Regions from separate parts of the Microbispora sp. H10885 genome, predicted to be linked through region 2. Evidence: riboswitches for the same ligand, from Rfam matches in the RefSeq annotation. Region 2 holds a riboswitch; the other holds the start of a gene.
What was found. A riboswitch is a leader RNA that binds a small molecule or an ion and turns the genes downstream of it on or off. The one in region 2 is predicted to bind cyclic di-AMP.
Positions count from the first base shown of each region.

Region 1: it holds a riboswitch for cyclic di-AMP, as region 2 does, so the genes downstream of both, HHX37_RS24195 (CHAP domain-containing protein) here and HHX37_RS05600 (CHAP domain-containing protein) in region 2, are expected to answer to the same signal.

Region 1 is NZ_JABBWY010000009.1:129,938-134,785, forward strand. Features, by position in the region: gene HHX37_RS24175 (class I SAM-dependent methyltransferase) at 1-168, shown strand, start outside; gene HHX37_RS24180 (dihydrofolate reductase family protein) at 278-859, opposite strand; gene HHX37_RS37885 (helix-turn-helix domain-containing protein) at 925-1,764, opposite strand; gene HHX37_RS37070 (hypothetical protein) at 1,850-2,128, opposite strand; gene HHX37_RS24195 (CHAP domain-containing protein) at 2,480-3,154, opposite strand; cyclic di-AMP (ydaO/yuaA leader) riboswitch at 3,168-3,302, opposite strand; gene HHX37_RS24200 (hypothetical protein) at 3,879-4,848, opposite strand, start outside.
Region 2 is NZ_JABBWY010000002.1:110,308-115,155, reverse strand. Features, by position in the region: gene HHX37_RS37585 (ArsR/SmtB family transcription factor) at 1-688, shown strand, start outside; cyclic di-AMP (ydaO/yuaA leader) riboswitch at 900-1,044, shown strand; gene HHX37_RS05600 (CHAP domain-containing protein) at 1,356-2,180, shown strand; gene HHX37_RS05595 (hypothetical protein) at 2,330-2,920, shown strand; gene HHX37_RS05590 (MarR family winged helix-turn-helix transcriptional regulator) at 3,021-3,524, opposite strand; gene HHX37_RS05585 (DUF4236 domain-containing protein) at 3,712-3,891, shown strand; gene HHX37_RS05580 (hypothetical protein) at 4,053-4,848, opposite strand, start outside.

The sequences.
Region 1 (4,848 bases), on a different contig from region 2:
AACGTCCGTCGCGGGATATCGGTCTGGGCCAGGGTCGGGCCGGATGCCGAGCGGCGTGCGGTGCACAGCCTCCGTGACGACCTCGCATCCGGCCGGTGGGCCGAGCGCAACCGAGAACTCCTCGATCTCGAGGCGGCCGAGCTTGGCCTTCGCCTGCTGGTCGCTTGAACCCCCGCAGTCTCCAGCCCGTGAGAACAGCCACCACGCCGGCGGCGACGCGGCGAGTCGGGGTGTCGGTAAGACTCGTGCAGCTTCTTCGCGTACCCGCTCAGATCGGTCAACGGCGCACCCGATAGCGCAGGTGAAGCACCCGGTTGCCCTGAATCACCACGTCAGGATCCTCCAACAGGTGCTGCGCGTGGATCGACCCGAAGTAGCGCTTGCCGGACCCGAACACGACGGGTACGACGTCCATGCGCACCTCGTCGATCAGGCCTGCGGCAAGCACCTGGCCACCGACGTCGCCGGCGGCGACCTCGATCAAGCGGTCACCCGCGAGCTCCTGCGCCTTGGCCACGGCTGCCTCGACGCCGTCGACGAAGTGAAACGGCGCCTGGGGGTCCCAGCCCTCGGGCATCGGCCGGTGCGACACGACGACAACGTGGTCGATGCCGCTCGGCGGCTTGCCGTCCCAGCCGTCCGTCAGGTCGAAGACGTGGCGGCCGACGATCGTGACTCCGATCTGGTCCCAGTACGCCCTGGTGTAGTCGTAGGACGTCTGCGACACCTTCAGCTCGCCGCTCTCGTCCAATGGGACGTCACCGCTGGACAACCAGTCGAACAGCGGCCCGGGCTGGTCATTCTCGTCCGCGACGAAGCCGTCCACCGACACCGAGCTGTACATGACCACCTTGCCCACGGGGCTCTCCTCTGCTTCGGGGTGCCCCAAATTAGCGTGTCGTGAGCTGTCGCTCTTGTAAGAAATCAATCGGCCGGCAGCGGCCAGCCGTCCATCACGTGGCCGGGATGTTCGCGCAGGAACCGCCGCCGGACTTCGACGTACCGGGTCGGCGTGAGCCCGGTGAACGCCCGGAACTCGTGGCCGAAGTGGGCCTGGTCGAAGTAGCCCGCGCCACCGGCGAGGTCGCCCCAGTCGATCGGTCCGGCGGGGTCGATCGCGAACACGGTGGCGGCGAAGCGGTAGGTGCGGGCCAGCCGCTTCGGCGTGACGCCGATGAGCTCCTTGAACCGCTGCGTCAGATGGGTGCTGCTGACACCGGCTGCCACGCGCAGGTCGCCGATCGCCACCGCCCCGCTGGTCGCCGCGATGACGCTGCTCGTATGGCGGACCAGTCCCAGGCCGGTGGTCTCGCACAGCCGTCGCATCAGCTCCTCCTCGAGCAGCGTCAGCATCTCGTGCGGTCCGCCCGCCGTGGCCAGCCGGTCTCGCAGCTCGGCGACGGCGGGCCGGCCCCAAACCTGCTCTACCGTCACCGGCCGGTCACACAGCTCGGCCGCGGGCATCGGCAGGAACGGCGCCAGCCCCCACGGCTTGACGTGCACGCCGACGGACCGGGTCCGGAGTGGGTAGCCGAACTCCAAGGCGCGGGTGGGCATGGTGACCACGCAGCCGTCGGCGTACTCGGCCGTCTCGATGTCGGTGGCGGCGCGGATGCGGAACGGCGCCCCGAGGTTGACGATGAGCAACGCCGCCGGCATCGGCGGCAGCGTCAGCCGGGCGTACGGCGGCGCACCCTCCAGGTAGTAAAGGTCGTCGATCAGCCTGTCCAGCGGCGGTCGCGGCACTCTGGACACGTACTCCACGTCGACAGTATCGCCGACGCCCCGCCGGCATCGAGCGCCGAGACGGTCCAGCCGCGCTGCCGCCGGAACGGGTGAGCGTCCGGCGTTACGCAGTCGGCAGGTCGGTACGACTCCTCGCGTCGGCACCGACGTCGGACATGGTGAAGTAGGCGGCGCTCTCCGCGTCCGCCGTGAGTTCGGGGTCGGGAGCGGTGGCGAGCTGACGCGCGATGCGGGTACGAAGCAGCGAGCGCACCTCGGCCAGATTGACGATCTGGGGAGCGAACCCGCGCGGGTCCAATCCCAGCCGCACCATGTCGATCGGCGGCCGCAGCAGGTCGGGGGCGACATTCGCGAGGAACGGGTCGATGGCTCGGTTGGCCATCGCGATGTTCCGTCCACGATCGATGACCAGCGCCGGGTACGGCTCGCGGTCTCCATCAGGCTGACGTGACGGGCTGAGACGTCGGCGGCGATCGCGAGATCGAGCTGGCTGAGCGGCCGGCGATGCCGCCACTGCCGTAACAGTTCCCCGATCGTGTACACGACCGTCGATGCTACGCATCGCGGCGCGCTGCGCCATGAAATGCGAGTTCATGACGTGGTGGGAACCCGCTGATCACTGACCCGGCCACAAGCCGAGAGCCGCGGTCGTGAACACGAGACCCCGGTCATAGGGGCCCGGGTTCGCCGCGGCTCTGAGGCTTCTTGGTCGAGTATTCCTGCGGGGATCTCGTCAGGAGGCGAGTTCGGCGGGGTAGACCGGGTAGCCGTACCCGGCGACCTGCCAGGTGGGGCGGGTGCGGGCCTCGACGGCTCCGTTCCCGGTGTTGCCCTCGACGGTGCGGATGGTGCCGTTGCCGTTGTCCCTGACGACGAAGCCGACGTGCTGGATGTCGCCGATCTTCTTGCTGCCGCTCCAGCTGAAGAACACCACGGCCCCGGGCTTGGGCGTACGGCCCCAGCGGCCGTGGTCGGCGAACCAGCGGGCGTGCTCCACGGTGTAGGCGTCGGAACCCATGACCGGCTGGATGCCGAGCTGCTGGCCGACCCAGGAGACGAACATGTCGCACCAGGGGGCGTTCTCGTACTCTTCCAGCGCCCCGCCGTCCCGCGCAAGGGTCTCGCGGGCGCGCGGGCTGGTCATGTACCACTCCTGGAACTTGGTCCCGCCGCCGTCGGCGTCCTCGCTGATGCCGACCTGGCTCGCGGCCAGCTTGATGACGTCCTGGGGGCCGACCTTGGGCAGCCGGGCGGCGATCTCGGTCAGGGACGGCGCGGCTACAGCGGCCGTGCCCTTGCCGGCCGCCGGGTTGTCCGCCGCCTGCGCGGCGGGCGGGGCGATCGCCACGGCCGAGGCGAGGACTCCGCCGGCGAGGGCCGTGCGCAGACAGGTCGTGAGGGCGTGCATGATGGGCGGACTCCCTTTGCTTCCATGCTGCCGACCGGGTTAGCTGACGGGTTCGGGCTGGAAGTCGCCCTACGGCAGGTATGCCGATTCACCCCAGGAAGAGGTTGGGTCCCCGGCTCCGCTTGCGCGGATTAGGCAGCCGAACGGCAGGCCGAGATCGGCCGGCCGCGTCGGTGTGAGGTGGGCTTTCTTGACCACTGAGATGAGCAAGTGGGCCCCGAGTTGCCCAAAACGTAATAGACGCGTCCAAACCAGTCAAGTCATGACAAGTCGGGTTTTACCTGGTGAGATGCCGGGCGGGCGGGGGCAAAGAACGGGTCCGCCCGCCCCGCCGGGGTTGCCGCGTTCCCCTTCTTCTCCTCTGCTCACACCTCTGTTCGCTCACAGCGAACGCGCCTCGCTGACCTGGGGGGAGGCCGAACCACGTGCTGGTGGCATGGCTGAGCGCCTGGGGTGAAGTGCAACGCGGCCCCGTGACCTTCGAGGTGCGCGTTGGCATCGATCGACCGCACCAGTCGGGAGTCGCCCGGCTACACCACGCCGGACCGGATGGCGGCCAAGATCCGCACAACCACCTGCCGTTGTGCGAGCAGTACTACAAGTCGCGCCGGGCAGTGCTGTTCACGCCGGTGTACGCCGCCGTCCCCGCGCGGGGACGAGGCGGCGCGGCGCCGCCGGCTCGGAGACGACCATCGTCCTCATGGCGTCACCCCGGGCGGTGCGGTCAATCGCAGGACGGGTACGGCCATGGGCCGTTCAGGTAGTTGAACATGGCGTTCCAGCTGTAGTACCAGTCCTCCGTGTCGGACTGGCACGCGATGAAGTTGTAACCGAAACTGCCCGAGCCGTCGTCGGGGTAATTGGTGAAGAGCGTGCTGTGGAAGACCAGAAACCATTTCGCCCTGTTGCCGTTGTGTGCCCAGCACAGGGCTTTCAGGGTCTGGTCGCCCATGATTCCGGCCTCCTCCAGGTGTTGGAGAGCCGGCCATATTTCAGTCAGATCCCTGGGACGGTCCCAGCCGGCGATGGGCAGAAAATCTCCGCTGTTCGGTTCGAGGACGGCGACCCGGTTTCCCGCGGTGAGCCAGTAGTAGCCGTTGCCGTCGGTCGTGGCGCAGGAGATTCCGTTGGCCCAGTGGTCTTTCTCTTCTTGACCGAAGTCTCCGCGGTCGATCCGGCCGAGCCCGGTCCACGTCTCCGTCAGTCTCGACGGCGACCAGGTGAGAGAGTCTCCGTAGCCGTTCGTTCTCGCGCAGTACGGGCCGTTGAACAGCCACCACATTCCGGTGCGGGGGACGAAGGTGCACGTGTCCAGCCCGCTGTCGAACTCCGCATGGCCCTGGAGGCAGGGCCATCCGTAGGTACTCCGGAAATCCCGGGGGTTGACGTGCATGGAGTTCCCGTCGTACTCGGTGGAGAAGTAGATCGACGACACCGAGGACTCGTCCGGATTCGAATTGGTGGCGGTGAAGGCCCAACGCTTGTTGTAGAGGCTGATGGAGTTGACAGTCCACCACCGCAGGCCGTTCACGGTGGCCGGGGGGTCCCATCCTCCCGGGGGGACGTAGCCCTCGTCCGGCTCCGGCATCACGGTAGGATCGGGGATATATCCCACCAGTTTGACCCTTCCGTCTGATACGCCGTTCGACACCACCTTGATCGACTCCGCCTCGGCGTCGATATAGATACTTATC
Region 2 (4,848 bases):
CTTCTACGCCGGGCGCCACGGACGGGTGCCGGCCGCCCTGGATGGGCTCGCCGACTCTTCCGCTGCCCGGCGGGAGGTGCTGTCCGCCGTGGAGACGTACCACCGGGCCGCGGTAGGCCCCCACTGGGATCGCGTCCGCGCACACCTCGACGCCGAGCGGGTACGACGCGGCATGATCCTGCTCGACAGGGGAGTGGAGGGCCTGCTGTCCGGCCTGCACCCGGCCATCCGGTGGACGCCGCCGGCCGTTCACATCACCGCGCCGGGGCCCGGCGGCGATTTCGTCCTCGACGGGCGGGGACTCCTGGTGGTGCCCTCGTTCTTCCTGCGCGCCCCGGTGGTGATGTACGCGGCGGACGGACCCGCCGACCCCATCCTGATCTACCCGGCCGCGCTCGGGGCCGACCGCGCGGCGGACGTCTGGACGACGGGCACGTCCGCCCGCGCGCTGGCCAACCTCCTGGGACGCACGCGCGCGTCGGTGCTCACCGCCATCGCCGACGGCGTCCTCACCACCGGCGCCCTGGCCCGGCGGATCGGCATCACGTCGGCGGCGGTCAGCCAGCACACCGGCGTCCTGCGCGAGGCGGGCCTGATCACGACGCGCAGGCACCACGGCGGTGTCCTGCACACCCTCACCCCGACCGGACTGGCTCTCCTCGATCGGCGCCGCCCACCGGCACCCTGATCGCGCACCCGCTGTCGCCGCGCCCAGGGCGAACGTACGCGGGGTGGCTGTGGCGCATATCACGATTAGGTGCCGTCAGTGCGAGGACCTGCGGAAGCATGGTGCAGAAGGTGCAGAAATGGACCTGTTTGCCGGTTTTTCGGTCGTGTCCTACTCGTGATCTACTATGCTTCCGGTCAGTGCGCCGGTGCGTGGTCCTCAACCCGAGGACGACCGGCGACCGCCGAATCCCGGATGTCATCGAACCCGGGAACCGGGGACCCACGTCTCTTCTGGGGTGAATCCGGACCATCCGGTAGGGCTACTCCTGGCCCGAACCCGTCAGCTAACCCGGTAGGCGGCCAAGGAGAGGAGAGCGCGTGGAGTGTCCGCTCCACCTGCCCACCCGGTCCGGCCTCCGTCGCCGGACCACATGCCCGCCCTGGAACGTCTCCAGGCTTCCGGGGTGACGGCGCGCCCGTGACGGGCTGCCACATCTCCCGTTTCTGAATCCCGTCCGACCCCGCCCGCCCGGGGACCGCCGCGGCCGTGTCCGCCGGTGCGTCCGCCGGCGTGACGGTCGGTGTGACGGTCATGCCCGCATGCCGTCGTGCCCGGCGGCGGGTTCGTCATGTTCTGACGCGCGCCATAGGAGCCTTCGATTTCTACCGATCCGATAGCACAGCAGTTGCTCGACGCCGTACGCCCGGAGCTCGGCTACCGGGAACGGCCCGGGAAGCCGACCAAGTTCGGCGAGTGGTACGCCGACAACATCGCCATGGACTCCGACTTCAAGGCGGCTCCCTGGTGCGACATGTTCGTCTCGTGGGCGGCCAACCGGGCGGGCGTGCAGGACCACGTCGGCGAGTTCGCGCTGACCACCCGGCACGCCAAGTGGTTCGAGCAGCAGGGCGCCTGGAGCCGCAAGCCGGAACCGGGGGCCGTGGTCTTCTTCGACTGGTCGGGGTCGAAGCGCATCAAGGACATCGACCACGTCGGCATCGTCGAGAAGGTCGTCGGCGGCAAGGTCCACACGATCGAGGGCAACGTCGACGGCGTCTGGCTCAAGCGCAAGGTGCGCGACTCCAGCAAGATCGTCGGGTACGGCCTGCCGCGCAAGGTGAAGGTGATCCCGAAGGTGACCGTCACCGTCCAGCCCGTGGCGGCGGACGCGGCGGTCCAGGGGGCGGTGGTCCAGGGGGCAGTGGGGCAGGGGGCGGCGGCGTCGGCCACGCGGAGCATGGCCGCGGGTCACGGGCAGCCGCCGGGCACGGCCTTCTCGCCGAGCGACGCCGTCCTGCCGGCCGGGCTGCTGTTCGCGCTCGTGTCGACCGCGGTGACCGGTCTGCGCTTCAGGGCAGCCGCGGCGGCGACGTCCGGCGGACGGCACCGCAGGGGTGGCCCGCGGCGGGAGGGGCACGGCGGCGAGCGACGCGGCCAGGAGGTCGTGGGAGCCGGGGTGTCCGGCCCCGCCGCGGCGCAGGAGCCGTTCCACCTCCCCTATTTCGGCTGACCGGCCGGAGAGGCGCCTGGGAACACTCTGGGAGTTTGAGATCGTTTGCGGGTGTCTGTGAAATTCGGTGACTCACGCGGCTAGGGTGGGCAGCCACCCGCGGAAGCCGTGGAGCTTTCCCCCGATACGACCGCTGGGAGTTGTCTCACATGTACGGGCGCGTCCCCTCACAGACGAGCCAGGATGATCAGTTTCGTCAGGAGATCCTCTCCAGCGACGAGCCGTCCGGCGCGAAGAGCAGGAAGCCCCTCGTCATCGTCGCCGTGATCCTGGTCGCCGTACTCGCGGCGGCGGGCGCGGGCTTCGCGTTGCGCGGCGCCACGGACCCGGGCCCCTCCGCGGGCGGTGCCGGGCAGCAGACGGCGCCGGCGCAGGAGAACGGCGCCGGTGATCCCGCCGAGGCGGGACCGGACTCCGGGACCGGCGCCGAGGACGGTGCGGATGACGGCGCGGATGACGGCTCGGCGGGCGACGCCGAGGGTGGTGGCGCGGACGGCGGCTCCGGAGGCTCCGCGCAGGCGCCCGCCGGAGACGGCACGGGCACCGGCTCCGGCGCCGGTGGGTCCACCGGTCAGGCGCCCGGCGGCACGGGCCAGGTGAAGACCGGGCCGGCCGGAAAGGCGGGCGGTGACACGAAGGGCGGCGCGGGCACCGGCTCCGGCGGAGGCGACGACACGCCCTCGACGGCCGGTGGCTCCGGCGGCCTCATCCCGGGGGAGTGCGCCGCCTCCGGATGCTGAGTCCGCGTGACGACCGCGTACCCGGCGAGTGCGCCGCCGCCGCGAACCCGGCCGGCTTCCGGCGGGCGTACCGGATCACCAGGTCCGTTCAGGCATCGGGTCAGGAGGACGGATCGGGCCAGCCGAGCGGGAACGAGACGGTCGTGGGCGGTTCGCCGGCCGCGTCGGTGAACTCGCGCATGGCGGTGATCAGAGCCTGGCGCCGGGGAGCGGGCATCCGGGCGAGTATCGCCGCGATCTCCGCCTTGCGCCGGGCCGTGACCTCGTCCACGATGCGCGAGCCGACGTCGGTCAGCCGCAGCAGCGTCTCCCGCCGGTTCTGCGGGTTCACCTCGCGCTTCAGCAGCCCGGCGGCGGCGAGGCGGTCCGCCATCCGCATCGCGGTCGAGGGATTCACGCCGAGTCTCTCGGCCAGCGTGACCAGTTTTGTCTCTCCCTGCCCGACCACCAGCAGCATCCGGAACTGCGGCAGTGTGACTCTGTCCTCCGCGGAGGCGAGGGAGCGTGCGGAGATCGCGACGAGCACCCGCGACGCGGTGAGCACGGCGGACGTGACGGCCTCCAGGTCGTCCGCGATCGGCTCCTCGTCCCCATCCTTAGCCATAGGCATCGTTTTTACACGGTCCCAGCCGCCGTCTCGTCATTGCACCGGACAAAGGTTCCCACCCTGTGACCAGGAGTTGTACGGCGAGGACGGCGGCGGTGCGTCCCGACATGCACCTCTGTGCAAGCGCGTGTGCTGATCGCTTCTGTGGGTAGTCGCGGGGGCACGGAAAACACGGAGGGAAACGATGGGCTGGAGCTACCGTAAGTCAATCAAGATGGGGCCTTTCAGACTCAACCTGTCGCGCGGCGGTGTGGGCCACAGCTACGGCGGCCGCGCCTTCCGCGTGACCAAGACGGCGGATGGGCGTCGCACCCTCACGGTGAACCTGCCCGGCGGCTTCCACTGGAAGAAGACGCTCAGTTAGAGCCGGTGCGTGACGCGCCGGGCGTGGCCTCCGGCCCGCCCGGCGCAGGACCCCGGCGGCGTCACTTCTCCGGGTCGCTTCGGGAGAGCGGCGGTCAGGCGGGCTCCCCGATACGGGTATCGGAGTTCCTGGGGCAGGCCCGAGCAGCAGGCATGTCCGGCCTACTTCACCGGATGGTCGGCCCACTTCGGGGTCGACCACAACCGGATCGTCGCGTCCTCGTTGGCGGTGGCGAACCAGCGGCCGTCGGGATGGAACGCCACCGCATAGACGGTGCCGGTGTGGGCGCTGAGGGGTTCGCCGAGGGGTTCTCCGGTGGCCGGATCCCACAGCCGCGCCGTGCCGTCGGCGCCGGTAGTGACGAGCAGGTCACCGCCGGGGTGGAAGGCCGCGCCACGGACCGCGCCGACATGGCTGCTCAAGGGTTGACGGGGATGTCTCAGTACCTCTCGCCCGGTTTCCAGATCCCGCAAGTGCACGCCCCCGTCGTCACCGACGGCGACGAGCAGGTGTCTCTGCGGGTGGAAGGCCAACCCATGGAGAGGGCCGGGGTAGGGCATGAAGGGTTCGCCAATGGACTCCATGGTGGCCGGATCCCACAGCCGCACCGTCCTGTCGACACTGGCGAGCAGACTGCCGTCGGGGTGGAAGGCCACTGCCTTGACGGGCGAGCCGCCACTGCCGAACCTGCCGAGGGGTTCTCCGGTGGCCGGATCCCACAGCCGCACTTTCCCGGCAACGCTGCCGGTGACCAGCAGATGCCCCTGAGGGTGGAAAGCCACCGCGATGTCAGAGTCGATCCGGCCACCGTGCTCCAGAGGCCTGCCGACGGGCTCTCCGGTGGCCGGATCCCACAGCCGCACCGTCCCGTCGACGCTGGCGAGCAGACGGCCGTCGGGGTGGAAGGCCACCTCGTAGAGACCGGAGTGGCCGGTGATGGGATCCCCGACGGGATCG